Regions from separate parts of the Vibrio sp. E150_018 genome, predicted to be linked through region 1. Evidence: predicted binding sites of a transcription regulator. Region 1 holds the regulator's gene; the other holds the start of a gene.

The links. The regulator PurR, encoded in region 1, represses purine synthesis genes. The targets are predictions, from matches to a motif close to TNANGNAAACGTTTNCNTNA.
Region 2: ACE3G9_RS07710 (uracil-xanthine permease family protein) is a predicted target of PurR. The motif match lies at 1,048-1,067, and genes of this name have one in related genera.

Annotation. Positions count from the first base shown of each region.
Region 1 is NZ_JBHGNY010000003.1:109,070-116,164, forward strand. Features, by position in the region: gene ACE3G9_RS05260 (ABC transporter substrate-binding protein) at 1-949, opposite strand, end outside; gene purR (HTH-type transcriptional repressor PurR) at 1,081-2,085, opposite strand; gene elyC (envelope biogenesis factor ElyC) at 2,312-3,109, opposite strand; gene cmoM (tRNA uridine 5-oxyacetic acid(34) methyltransferase CmoM) at 3,222-4,013, shown strand; gene mukF (chromosome partition protein MukF) at 4,046-5,428, shown strand; gene mukE (chromosome partition protein MukE) at 5,505-6,239, shown strand; gene mukB (chromosome partition protein MukB) at 6,254-7,095, shown strand, end outside.
Region 2 is NZ_JBHGNY010000005.1:125,327-132,421, reverse strand. Features, by position in the region: gene recG (ATP-dependent DNA helicase RecG) at 1-344, shown strand, start outside; gene ACE3G9_RS07710 (uracil-xanthine permease family protein) at 1,143-2,504, shown strand; gene envZ (two-component system sensor histidine kinase EnvZ) at 2,899-4,242, opposite strand; gene ompR (osmolarity response regulator transcription factor OmpR) at 4,459-5,181, opposite strand; gene greB (transcription elongation factor GreB) at 5,395-5,874, opposite strand; gene ACE3G9_RS07690 (Tex family protein) at 6,035-7,095, shown strand, end outside.

The sequences.
Region 1 (7,095 bases):
CTTTTGCATTGGCATTCCATGGGATAGCGAGAAAATGAATGTTAGACAGAGCGCCATTTTTCCATGCGTAGCTCTGAGTGCTTGGCGCTAATTTGCCGCTTGCTTGGGCAGAAAAAACTTCATTCGGATTAAAAGTAATCGCAATATCGATTTGGTCATCATCAAGCAGTTGTAGCATCTCAGGTTGAGTGGTTGGAAATTGACGACCTTGTTGCCATAGATAAGGCTGAATCGCATCTAAGTAGTTCCATAAAGGTTGAGTTATTTGAGTAAATGAATCTTCATCAACAGGCTTAGATAGCGCACTCTTTTCATCAGAGAGCTCTATAAGTAAGGCTTTTAAAAAGCTAGTGCCATGAAACTGAGGTGGCTTAGGGTAAGTGATACGTCCTGGATGTGCTTTAGCATAATCGAATAATTGTTTTGCTGATTGTGGTGGGGCCGGTAATTTTTTTTGATCATGAATATAGACTAATTGACCGACTCCCCAAGGTGCTTCCAATCCTTCTGTTGGTTCAGAAAAATCATGAGTAACCGGTAGGCTAGAATCGACTTTTTGCCAATTTGGTAAGCTTGAAGTGAAAGGGCCGTAGAGTAATTGACTATTCTTCATTGATTTGAAATTCTCACCATTAATCCAAACCATATCGACACTACCACCAGAGTGTTTTCCGGCAGTTTTTTCAGCGAGTAAACGAGTAGTGGTTTCGGAAATGTCAGAAACTTTTACATGGTGAAGTGCTACGCCATACTTTTGCTTCACTTGCTTCGCAACCCAACGAAGATAGTTATTAATTTCTTGGCTGCCACCCCAAGCATTAAAGTACACATCTTGTCCTTTTGCTTGTTGCTCAACTTGTTGCCAATCCAACTGGCGAATAGAGCCATCTTTAGCAGAAGAAAGCAGCGGGAGGGTGAGAAAAGCGAAGCTAAGTAATAGACGTTTCATATATATCCTCATACAAAATGGATAGAGAAATTTAACTTAAAAATATAGACAGATGATAAGCCTAAAAAATTTCAAAAAAAAACCAACGACATCAGCGTTGGTTTTTATTCATTATTTGTTTAAGGTTACTACTATTTCAGAGATTTTACCGAAGAACGTTCAAGAATCTCAGGGAACATCTCAAATGTTTGTTTAGCGTGGTTTTTATCTTTAATACGCTCTAATAAAATCTCTACGGCATTTTTACCTAAACGACGTTTTGGTTGGTGAACTGTAGTCAAAGGTGGTGAAAAGTAAGGTGAGATATCAATATTATCGTAACCAATCACTGAGATATCTTCTGGTATTTTCATGCCTTTTTCTTGTAAACGACTCATTAAGCCAAGTGCCATAATATCGTTAAAGCAGAAAACTGCGGTTGGTTTTTTATCCATCGCAAGAATTTTATCTGCAGCAATTACTGCGGTATCACACTCAAAGTTACCTTCAAGTAACCACTCTTCTGGAAGCGTTAAACCCTCTTCCGCTAATGCGCGCTTACAACCAGAGATACGTTCTTTACAGGCGACTTTCTCGAAATGACCACTGAGGCAAGCAATGTCTTTATGGCCCTGATCCATCAGGTAGCGAGTAGCTAAATAGCCACCTTCTTCAGAGTTATCGATGATTTTATCCGCTTGAGAGCTTTCTGGGCCCCAGTCCATAACAACTTTAGGAATATCAGGGTGACCGTCTAGCATTTCTTGTAGATCAGCATCTAAGTCTGAACACATCACTAAAAGACCATCAACACGTTTGCCGGCGAGCATGCGGATATAATCACGTTGTTTGTCAGCGCGACCACCTGTATTACATAGGATTAGCGTATAACCTTTGCGGTAACAATAACTTTCTACACCATCCACTACTTCGGCAAAAAATGGGTTAGTAGATTGTGTTACCAACATCCCAATAGTGCTGGTGGTATTGCATTTAAGACTACGGGCAACGGCACTTGGGGCATAATTCAGTTCTTTCACTGCGGCCATGACTTTTTCTTGAGTTGCTTCTGCAACAAAGCGAGTCTTATTGATGACATGTGACACTGTTGTGGTGGAAACACCTGCAATACGTGCGACATCTTTGATTGTAGCCATAGTGAATTTCCTTTATGCCGACACTTTCGCCGGATTTATTCTAATCTAAAAAGATAAAAGTCGCCTTCAATCAGCGACTTAATTTTATTCTGTATTTTATGCTTGAATATATGAGCTACGATTTTAGTCTTAAATGCTATGCCTGACAATCAGATATGGCATTTTTATGACTAAACGGACATCGCATGTTAGCGACAACGTTATCGATTGCTCGAGTATTATCTCGTTATTCTAATATTGTAGTGGTACCAGAGTTCTTTTGGTTAGTCAGTGTATCGCGCAGTGAAGACCACCAACGACCTAGTTGCTCATACCAATAACGTTCACTTTGTTCAAGATATTTCGCTTGTGGAGAATACTTATCCCATGGTTGCTTAATATCATCAAAAGCTAAGTAATTGGTTGGTGCAGGAATAGGTTCAAGCCCGGCTTTTTTAAACTCAACAATTGCACGTTTCATGTGACTAGCAGAGGTGATTAAAACCATACGTTTATCCGCAACGAAACCTGCTGCTTGATGTGCTTCATCCCAAGTATCTTGAGCGCTTTCTAATAAGATAATATCCGACTTCGCAACCCCTAATGACACGGCAACATTAGCCATCATTCGCGCATTGCTTACTGATGTGCCACCGTCATAACCTGACAAAATTAATTTTGCACCAGGGTAGAGGTTTAAAATACGGATACCTTCGGCAAGACGCATCAAACCATTACGAGACAATTCCGATGTTGCTGGAATGTCATTATCAACAATATGACCACTTCCCAATACCATGACATAGTCAACGGAGCCATCTACGGGTACAAAAGCTTTGTAAGCACGTTCGGTCGGTTTCAATAATGAAGTAGAAATGGGTTGGAATGAAAATAGAAAGATCCCCATTAAAGAAACAAAAGTGAATAAACACCCTAATCCACGTTTGTAAGTGAACATAATCAGAAATAAGCCAATAAAACCTATAATCAGCAAGGCTGGTAAAGGCATGATCAGAGCACCAATTAATTTTTTCAGTTCAAACATTTTAAATAGCCCAAAAATTCATCATTCAGCAGGTAAAACGGAGTAATTGCTTTATTCCTGTAATTGCTGTGACAGAATACACGTAAAATTCAGTTATCTTAAATGAAAAAAAATGGACAATGATCGAAATTTCGATGATATCGCGCATAAATTTGCTAAAAACATCTATGGTTCGGATAAAGGTGATATTCGTCAAGTGATCCTTTGGCAAGATATTGAGCAAGCATTAAGCCGTTTACAACAGCAAAAAAACGCTTTGTCTGTGCTCGATGCTGGAGGCGGATTAGCTCAAATGTCGCAAAAAATTGCTCAGCTTGGACACCAAGTGACTCTGTGTGATATTTCCAACGAAATGTTAACGTTAGCTCAGCAAGATATTGATAGTAATGGTTTATCTTCGCAGTTTCGTTTTGTTCATTCTGCTATTCAACACCTCGATGAGCACTTAACTGAGCAATCGGATTTGGTGTTATTTCATGCCGTTATGGAATGGTTAGAAAATCCGCAACAAGTATTAGCAAGCCTACTTGAAAAGGTGAAACCCGGCGGCATCATTTCAGTGATGTTTTATAATCATCACGGTTTAGTTTTGAAAAATGTAACTTGTGGTAATATTCCTCACATTTTACAGGGAATGCCACATCGCAAGCGCTTTAAATTGCAGCCTCAAAGTGGCTTATTGCCGGAAGAGGTCTATCAATGGATAGAATCAGCAGGCTTCGACATTTGTGGTAAATCAGGTATTCGATGCTTTAACGACTATATCGGAAACCAACAATACATGGGCGAGTATGGGCCAGAAGATGTGTTGGCATTAGAACAGCAGTTATGCCGCACAGAGCCTTATCTTTCTCTTGGGCGCTATATTCATGTGTGGGCACAAAAGCCTCATGCTGCCGAATAGTCCGAGAGTCATTAGTAAATACAGGAATGATAATGAGTGAAATAACTCAATCTCCACTTCAACCGTCGACAGGCGGACAGCCGCTTGAGGACAAAACGATAGGTGAACAGCCCATCGATGAATTGGTCAACTGGGTGAAGCAACATGACTTTTCATTGAATCTTTCTTCTGAGCGATTAGCGTTTTTGATTGCGATTGCCGTATTAAGCAATGAGAAGTTTGATGAAGAGCTTGGCGAAGGGGAATTGCACGACGCATTTAAAATTGTCACTAACATGTTTGATGAAACAGGTGAAGCGTCGGCATTTCGCGCTAATAACGCAATCAATGAATTAGTCTCTCAAAGGTTGATGAGCCGCTTTGTCAGTGAATTAAATGACGGTGCGAGCATCTACCGTATGTCGCCACTTGGGGTTTCGATTACCGATTATTACGTTCGTCATCGTGAATTCTCAAAGCTTAAGTTATCCATTCAGTTATCTATGGTTGCCGATGAAATGTCGAAAGCGGTAGACGCTGCAAATGACGCTTCAGATATCGGGCAATGGCAAAAGCATGTTTATGGCGTACTGAAATATTCGATAAGTGAAATTTTCGACCGTATCGATTTAAACCAGCGCGTTATGGATGATCAGCAAGTGGGAATTAAAAACCAAATTGCTGAATTACTAAACCAAGATTGGCGTGATGCGATCAGCAGTTGTGAAAGCCTACTGACTGAAACCTCTACTACCCTGAATGAATTGCAAGATACATTACAAGCGGCAGGGGATGAACTACAAACTCAACTGCTTGATATTCAGCAGCTTATCTATGACCAAGAAGGTTTAGATTTCATTGACGCCATTTTGTTCTCATTGCAAACCAAACTCGACCGTATTGTTAGTTGGGGTCAGCAAGCGATAGATTTGTGGATTGGTTACGATCGTCATGTACATAAATTTATCCGTACGGCTATCGATATGGATCAAAACCGTGCCTTTAGTCAGCGTTTGCGTCAGTCTGTGACTGATTACTTTGATATGCCATGGTATTTAACCTACGCCGATGCCGAGCGTCTACGTGATATGCGGGATGAAGCCATGTTACTACGTGATGATGAAGTGACAGGTGAGATTCCAGACGAAGTGGAATACGAAGAATTAACAACCGTTGATGATGAATTGAGTGAGCGCGTCGCCAACATGCTTCAACAACATAAAGAAACCGGTCAGCCGATTGATTTAGGCTCGGTACTACGAGATTACCTTGCGCAGCACTCTCACGCGCAACATTTTGATTTAACCAGAATGGTGATCGACCAAGCGGTAAGAATGGGGTATTCCGAATCGGATTACCAAGCCATTCAGCCGGATTGGAAAGCGATTAACGATTTTGGAGCAAAGGTACAAGCGAATGTCATCGATCAATATTAATTACGAGGCGCACAGCGCCGATCTGTCTCAAAATACAAGCTATTCACAAGAGACTGACAACTCTCAAGATGCTTACATGCCAGAACAATTGGTAAAAGCATTAGCGAACCCATTATTCCCATCGCTTGATAGTCAATTGCGTGCGGGTCGCCATATCTCAAGTGATGATATGGATAACTACGCTTTTTTAAGTGATTTTGATGGTGAACTTGGCGCTTTCTATCAGCGTTATAATGCGGAACTGGTTCGTGCACCAGAAGGATTCTTTTACCTACGTCCACGTTCAACCTCATTTATTGGCCGCAGCGTGTTATCGGAACTCGATATGCTGGTGGGTAAAATCTTGTGCTTTTTGTATTTAAGCCCAGAGCGTCTCGCCCATGAAGGCATTTTCACCAATCAAGAACTATACGAAGAGCTACTCAATCTTTCCGATGAAAAGAAACTGATGCGTTTGGTGACTAACCGCGCAACCGGTTCGGATCTGGATAAAGAAAAGCTCTTTGAAAAAGTGCGGACTTCGCTACGTCGTCTACGTCGTATCGGTATGGTATTGCCAGTCGGTGATGATGAGAAATTTAGAATCAGTGAAGCCGTCTTCCGTTTTGGTGCTGATGTACGTGTCGGTGACGATGTTCGTGAAGCGCAACTACGCTTGATTCGTGATGGTGAAGCCGTGCTTGACCCAAAAGCTGTTGACCCCAATAAAGCAAATGATAGTCAGGATAAACAAGATGCTTCTGACGAACAATTAGAAGACTTTGCCGAGCAAGAACAAGCAGAACAAGAACAGAAAGCAGGTGACCTATGATCACGAAAGAAAATATGATCGAAAGAGGTAAATATCAATCGCTAACCATGATCAACTGGAATGGCTTCTTTGCTCGTACTTTTGATATTGATGAGTTAGTGACCACGCTTTCTGGCGGTAACGGTGCGGGTAAGTCGACGACCATGGCGGCTTTCATCACGGCATTGATTCCCGACCAAAGCTTACTGCATTTCCGTAACACCACCGAGGCGGGAAGTTCACAAGCGTCTCGTGATAAAGGCCTATTCGGTAAACTGCAACCGGGTACTTGTTACTCTGTGCTTGATGTTGTTAATTCACGTCATCAACGCTTGTTGTTTACCGTAAAACTGCAACAAGTGGCCGGTCGTGATAAGAAAGTGGATATCAAACCGATTCTTATCCAAGGTCTACCAAGCAATGTCAAACCGACCGATGTGTTAATTGAAAGCTTAGAAAACGGCCAAGCTCGCGTTCGAACTTACAACGAGCTAAAAGACAAAGTTGCGGAATATGAAGGCGTGCAAATTAAAGCCTTTTCATCCGTTGCTGATTACCATAGCGTGATGTTTGAAATGGGCGTCTTGCCTAAGAAACTACGCAACACCGGTGACCGCTCTAAGTTCTATCGTTTAATCGAAGCCTCTTTGTATGGTGGTATTTCAAGCGCGATCACTCGTTCATTACGTGACTACTTATTGCCACAAAATGGCGGCGTGAAGAAAGCCTTCCAGGATATGGAATCGGCGTTGCGTGAAAACCGCATGACGCTAGAAGCCATCAAAACTACGCAAGCCGACCGTGACTTGTTTAAGCACTTAATTACTGAATCGACTCACTACGTGGCAGCAGATTACATGCGCCATGCCAATGACCG
Region 2 (7,095 bases), on a different contig from region 1:
AGTTACGTGGTCGAGTAGGACGTGGCTCGGTTGCTAGTTCTTGTGTGCTGCTTTATCACGCGCCACTGTCTAAAACCGCGCAAAAGCGTCTCGGCGTGCTACGTGAAAGTAACGATGGTTTTGTGATAGCCCAGAAAGATCTCGAAATCCGAGGACCCGGCGAAGTACTCGGCACCAAGCAGACTGGCGTAGCGGATTTTAAAATCGCCGATTTACTGCGAGATCAATACCTAATCCCCGAAGTACAACGCATTGCTCGCCACATCCACCAGCAATATCCAAATAATGCCAAAGCGATCGTTGAGCGTTGGTTGGGTGAGCGTAGTGAGTATGTGAAGGCGTAAGAATAAAAGCGGTTTCAAGATCCGAGAGCGCTACGATATAAAGGTTCCTAGGAAGAGCCGTTCAGCGCTCGCTATTGCTTTTACACGTACACGAAACCCACAAAAAAATGTTATTCCTGCCGAGCCTTAGCGAGAGCGGGAATCTAATCACCACGCGCAATAAGCTATGACAAACAGAATGATTCAATACGCTTTTAGTAGATCCCCTATCTTCTTCGCTTAGGCTCATGTAGGGGATGACGACGTACTTACCCCAAGCTCACACGCTTTTACTTTTAATCAAAACACTCAACTCGCCACAATCACTCTGCTCTTTCTTTTCCGAGTCACGAGAAGCAGAGCGCTCTAGATACGAGTAACGAAATAAAGGTTCCTAGTTTCGGTTCCTAGGAAGAGCCGTTCAGCGCTCGCTATTGCTTTTACACGTACACGAAACCCACAAAAAAATGTCATTCCTGCCGAGCCTTAGCGAGAGCGGGAATCTAATCACCACGCGCAATAAGCTATGACAAACAGAATGATTCAATACGCTTTTAGTAGATCCCCTATCTTCTTCGCTTAGGCTCATGTAGGGGATGACGACGTACTTACCCCAAGCTCACACGCTTTTACTTTTAATCAAAACACTCAACTCGCCACAATCACTCTGCTCTTTCTTTTCCGAGTCACGAGAAGTGAAACACCCTAGACTCGATAATCGCTTGCGCGCAAACGTTTGCTTTCTTCATCCAACCTCTTATAATATGCGCAAAATTCTTGACGTATCAGTCAAAAAATATTTGGATTATAAGGAAGATTATGACTGCCCCGCATGCTTCACGACCTACGGAACTGGTGTATCAATTAAATGATCGTCCACCCTTTCCTCAAACCATTTTTGCCGCTCTGCAACACTTACTTGCGATGTTTGTTGCGGTCATCACCCCTTCCCTTATAATTTGCCAATCTTTAGGGGTGCCTGCCGAGCAAACCAATACCATTATCAGCATGTCACTATTTGCTTCGGGTATTTGTTCATTTATACAAATACGCACTATTGGGCCTATTGGTTCTGGTTTGCTTTCCATTCAAGGCACTAGTTTTAACTTTCTCGGACCGATCATCGGCGCTGGCTTATCGTTGAAGGCCGGTGGCGCTTCGATTGAAACTATGATGGCAGCGATTTTCGGCACTATCTTGGTAGCTTCTAGTGCGGAAATCTTCTTATCTCGCATTTTGCAGTACGCACAAAAAATTATTACCCCACTCGTGTCGGGCATTGTAGTGACATTAATTGGTTTAACGCTAATCCAAATCGGCTTAGTCTCAATTGGTGGTGGCTATGGCGCAATGGAAAACAACACCTTCGGCAGTTTGGATAACCTAGCACTTGCTGGCGTAGTATTAGGTTTAATCGTGATTTTAAATCGAGCGAAAAACCCATATTTACGTGTAGCATCCATTGTGATTGCGATGCTTGTCGGCTGCGTTGTAGCTTATTTCATGGGAATGCTTGATCTCAGCCAAACCGCTCATACTGAAGTAGTCGCCTTGCCGATTCCGATGCAATTTGGTCTAGGGTTTGATTGGTCGCTGTTTATTCCTTTAGTGCTAATCTTCCTTATCACCGCACTAGAAGCGATTGGTGATATTACCGCAACGTCAGAAGTTTCAGGCGAGCCAGTTGATGGCCCGGTTTACCTAAAACGTATCAAAGGTGGTGTGTTAGCCGATGGTTTAAACTCTGCCATTGCCGCACTCTTTAACAGCTTCCCTAATTCAACCTTTAGCCAAAACAACGGCATCATAATGTTAACGGGTGTCGCGAGTCGTTACGTGGGTTACTTTATTTCTGGCATGCTGATTATTCTGGGTTTATTTCCGGGCGTAGCAAGTTTTGTACAGTTAATTCCAGAACCAGTACTTGGCGGCGCGACTATCGTGATGTTCGGCACAATTGCCGCAGCTGGGGTTCGTATTATTTCACGTGTTGATTTAGACCGTCGCGCGATTTTAATCATGGCACTGTCGTTCTCGATGGGGCTAGGCATTGCGCAAAAGCCAGAGATTCTGCAATTTATGCCTGAATTTATTAAGAGTATTTTCTCATCAGGTGTGGCTGCAGGTGGGATCACCGCAATTTTACTCAGTATGTTGTTGCCGACAAATAAAGAGGATTAGAAAGTGTAGCTAGATCCGAGTGCGCTCCGCTTCGAGTTACGAGAAGCGAGGCGCACTAGATACGAGTAAGGAAATAAAGGTTCCTAGTTTCTGGTCCCTGGGAAGAGCAGTTCAGCGATCGCTATGCTTTTACACGAACCCCTCAGAAAGCGTCATTCCTGCCGAGCCTTAGCGAGAGCGGGAATCTAATCACCACGCGCAATAAGCTATGACAAACAGAATGATTCAATACGCTTTTAGTAGATCCCCTATCTTCTTCGCTTAGGCTCATGTAGGGGATGACGACGTATCTACCCAGCCACACGCTGTTGCTTTTTACACGCTACTCGAAACACGTCACACGCAACAATCTCCCCGGCTCCCTAGCGCAGCGTCCCCGAAGCTCGGCTCGCGCTTACCCTTCTCTAACCAATCTCTTATCTTTCTTCGCGGTTGGAATACTGATCTGCACTTTCAAACCACCTTGAGTACGGTTGGTGACGACAATTAGGCCTTGATGCTGGCTGACAATACGCTTAACAATCGCAAGCCCTAATCCCGCACCTTCACTGCTACCACGAGCAGTATCCCCCCGGGTGAAAGGTTCAAATAACGATGCGAGTTGGGCTTTATCAATGCCAGGTCCATTATCTTCAACAGTAACCCAAACCAACTTATTATCTGCCGTCATACCGGTAGACACTTTAATCCAGCCATTGCCATAACGTAATGCGTTAACAATTAAGTTAGATACTACACGCTTAAGCGCCACGGCTTCACCTAGAGCATGACGAATCCCTTCAGTAATGGTTAATTCAAAATCGGTACTGTGTTTATCTTGCTCTGCAACCACCACTTCCGAGACAATTTGATTTAAGTTTACCGCTTGGTGATCTTTGGTATGAGCTGGTTTAAGGTAATCCATAAATTGACTAATAATTTCATTACACTCTTCGGTGTCTTTAATCATGCTTTCAGCTAGGTAATCATCTTGCGGTGACATCATTTCGGTGGCTAAACGAATACGTGTTAACGGGGTGCGTAAATCATGGCTAATGCCCGACATTAATAAAGCGCGATCTTCTTCTAGGGCTTGGATACCTTTCGACATTTGGTTAAACGCTTTGGTTACAGCTAAAATTTCTGACGCACCTTTTTCTGGTACCGGATCAGGAATTTCCCCTTTACCCACTTTCTTCGCCGCATCTTCCAATGCCACTAATGGCCTATTTTGCAAACGCATGAAAAACCACATACCAGCAATTAATAACAAGGCAATTAACAGGCTGTTGCGAAACAAAGGTGCAAAATCTTTTTCAGTTAATTCGGTTAGCGGAATACGGATGAGGTGATCGGGCAAAGCATCGACTTTAAGCCATAGAACATAACTTTCAGCACTTAAAACTAACCGAACTTCCGTCGGTGAGCCCACTTCAGCCCCCATTTCTTCACTCAAAAAGTCGATAGCTGAGGCAACCTCAAACTCTTTAGCTTGCGGAGAATCTTTCGGGTAAATTGACACCCCAAGTTCAGCTAGTAGCTCACGACGAAATGGTCGTTCTTGTTCACCTGATTGCTTCAACATATCTTCTTCGTCTAACATCAGCCGAACTTCGTGGGAAAGAATCCGATTAAATTGTTTAAGGCTCGGAAGTAACGCGTAGTTAAACACGATCATATAAGACAAAACTTGGCTAGCGATCAGAAGAACCACTAAGAAAAAAACAGTTTGAGTACGAGAACTGCGAAAGCGAAGCATGGAAAGTACCGATTAAATAAGAAATAGAAAGGTTACTAATAATTAAAAAGAAGTTTGATAGTCATTAGGGTGACTGTCAATCAGTTATCGTTTCTCATGGCTAGGGCGCTTCGCTTGTCGTAGCTAAGATCCATCATAGAGCACATAAAATAAAAGCGCGTTGCTTTGCAGCTCTGCGCTTTTTCGAGTAACGAGCGACGAGGTTCGAGCCCCGTATTACACCTTCTTCCCATCAGGAACAAAGACATAACCTAAGCCCCAAACCGTTTGAATATAACGAGGATGGCTTGGATCTTCTTCTAGCATGCGGCGAAGACGAGAGATTTGTACATCAATCGAACGCTCCATTGCTGAATATTCACGGCCACGTGCCATGTTCATTAACTTGTCACGGGACATTGGTGTACGAGCATGGGTGACCAAAATCTTCAATACCGCAAATTCGCCCGAGGTTAGTGGCATTGGCTCTTCACCGCGGAACATTTCACGAGTACCTAAGTTTAAAGTAAATTCACCAAACTTAACGATTTCTTCATCTGAGCTTGGCGCTCCCGGCGCTTCTACTGATTGGCGACGCAATACTGCACGTAAACGCGCTAGCAACTCACGTGGGTTAAATGGTTTTGGTAAGTAATCATCGGCACCAACTTCTAGACCAACGATACGATCGATTTCATCCCCTTTCGCAGTCAGCATTACAATTGGTAGTTGGTTATTATCTTTGCGTAAACGCTGGCAAATAGATAAGCCATCTTCACCAGGCAACATTAAATCGAGCACCATTAAGTGAAAGTTTTCACGGGTTAATAAACGGTCCATTTGCTCAGCATTGGCAACACTACGTACTTGAAAACCTTGCTCTGATAAATAACGTTCGAGCAATGAACGTAGACGGGCATCGTCATCGACCACTAGAATTTTGTAATTTTCTTGTTGCATTGAATTCTTCCTATTCACTATCACTGGTGATTTTAATCAATATACCCTATACCCAAGTGACTTCAAGATACAGAATTCAGAGCTATCATCTTGAAGTTACTTGGGTATCAATCGGGCTGAACATACACCTAATCGAAACTTTACTCAGAATACTTAAATATAAAGCAAATTGTCTTTAACTAAGTACCAGTTTGTAACAAATGCATACTCTTTTTATGGTTTTTTATAACTAATAGCGTTCACAAACCATGCTTTATCACCATCGGGGGTTTTGACTACGACTTCATCGTCTACTTCTTTTTTCAACAAGGCTCGTGCCATTGGCGAATCAATTGAAATATAGTCTTTTGCATCGCCATAAATTTCTTCCGGCCCCACAATGCGAAATGACTTCACATCCCCAGCTTCGTTTTCAATTTCGACCCAAGCTCCGAAGAAAACCTTTCCTTCTTGTTCAGGAGAATAATCTACTATGGTTACTTCGGGCAGAAACTTGCGTAGGAATCGCACCCGTCGGTCTATTTGACGAAGTAAACGTTTGTTAAAGGTGTAGTCAGCGTTTTCAGAGCGATCACCTAGGCTAGCAGCCCAAGTCACTATCTTAGTGATCTCCGGGCGTTTTTCATGCCACAAATGATCGTGTTCAGCTTTTAGCTTATTATAGCCCTCTCGGGTGATCAGTTTAGTTTTCACATCGATATCCTGAAAAATAACACCAATTAAACGTTAATAGTTTTGATTATACTGCAAAGTCGATTGTTAATTTATCGCCAACTCAAGATTAATCCCTTGCTCCCTAGTCGATTAGCTTGCAGAATCTTAGCCAACAGTAAGCATTATAAAGAGAGACACCATGAGCCAACAGAACCAAATCTGTCAGATCATCGCTCAAGAATTAAATGTTCGCGTTGAACAAGTTCTTGCCACGGTCACCTTAATCGACGATGGCAACACTGTACCTTTTATCGCGCGTTATCGTAAAGAAGTCACTGGCGGCTTAGACGATACTCAACTACGTAATTTAGATAGCCGTTTAAGCTATTTACGTGAACTGGATGACCGCCGCCAAACCATTCTAAAATCGATTCGTGATCAAGATAAGCTAACGCCTGAGCTTGAAAAAGAAATCTTAACGACCGATAGCAAAACCCGCTTAGAAGACCTCTATCTCCCTTACAAACCAAAGCGTCGTACTAAAGGCCAAATCGCTATTGAAGCAGGCCTTGAACCTCTAGCCGATGCACTATGGCAAAACCCGCGACTCGATCCTGAAGTAGAAGCGGCTAAGTACGTTAAAGATTCCATTGCCGATACCAAAACAGCACTGGATGGTGCGCGCGCAATTTTAATGGAACGCATGGCGGAAGATGCTGACCTTCTAGACAAAGTGCGTACTTACTTGCAAAAAAATGCCGAGCTGCAATCTCGTGTGATCACTGGCAAAGAGCAAGAAGGCGAGAAGTTTAAAGACTACTTTGAACATAATGAACTGATCAGCCGAGTACCGTCACACCGCGCCCTCGCCATGTTACGTGGCCGTAATGAAGGCTTCTTACAATTAAGCCTTAATGCTGACCCGGCGCAAGAAGAAAGCGTACGTGGTTCGTATTGTGAAACCATTATTGCTGAACACTACCGCATTCACTTCAGCCCTATTGCTAGTGAGATGGCCCCTGCCGATAACTGGCGCAAACAAGTAATCAGTTGGGCGTGGCGGATTAAGATTTCAATGCACCTTGAAACCGAATTGATGGGCGCAATGAAAGAACGCTCTGAAATCGAAGCGATTGAAGTGTTTGCTACCAACCTAAAAGATTTATTGATGGCAGCTCCCGCTGGCCCTCGCGCGACTCTAGGTTTAGATCCAGGTTTACGTACTGGCTCAAAAATCGCAGTGGTCGATGCCACTGGTAA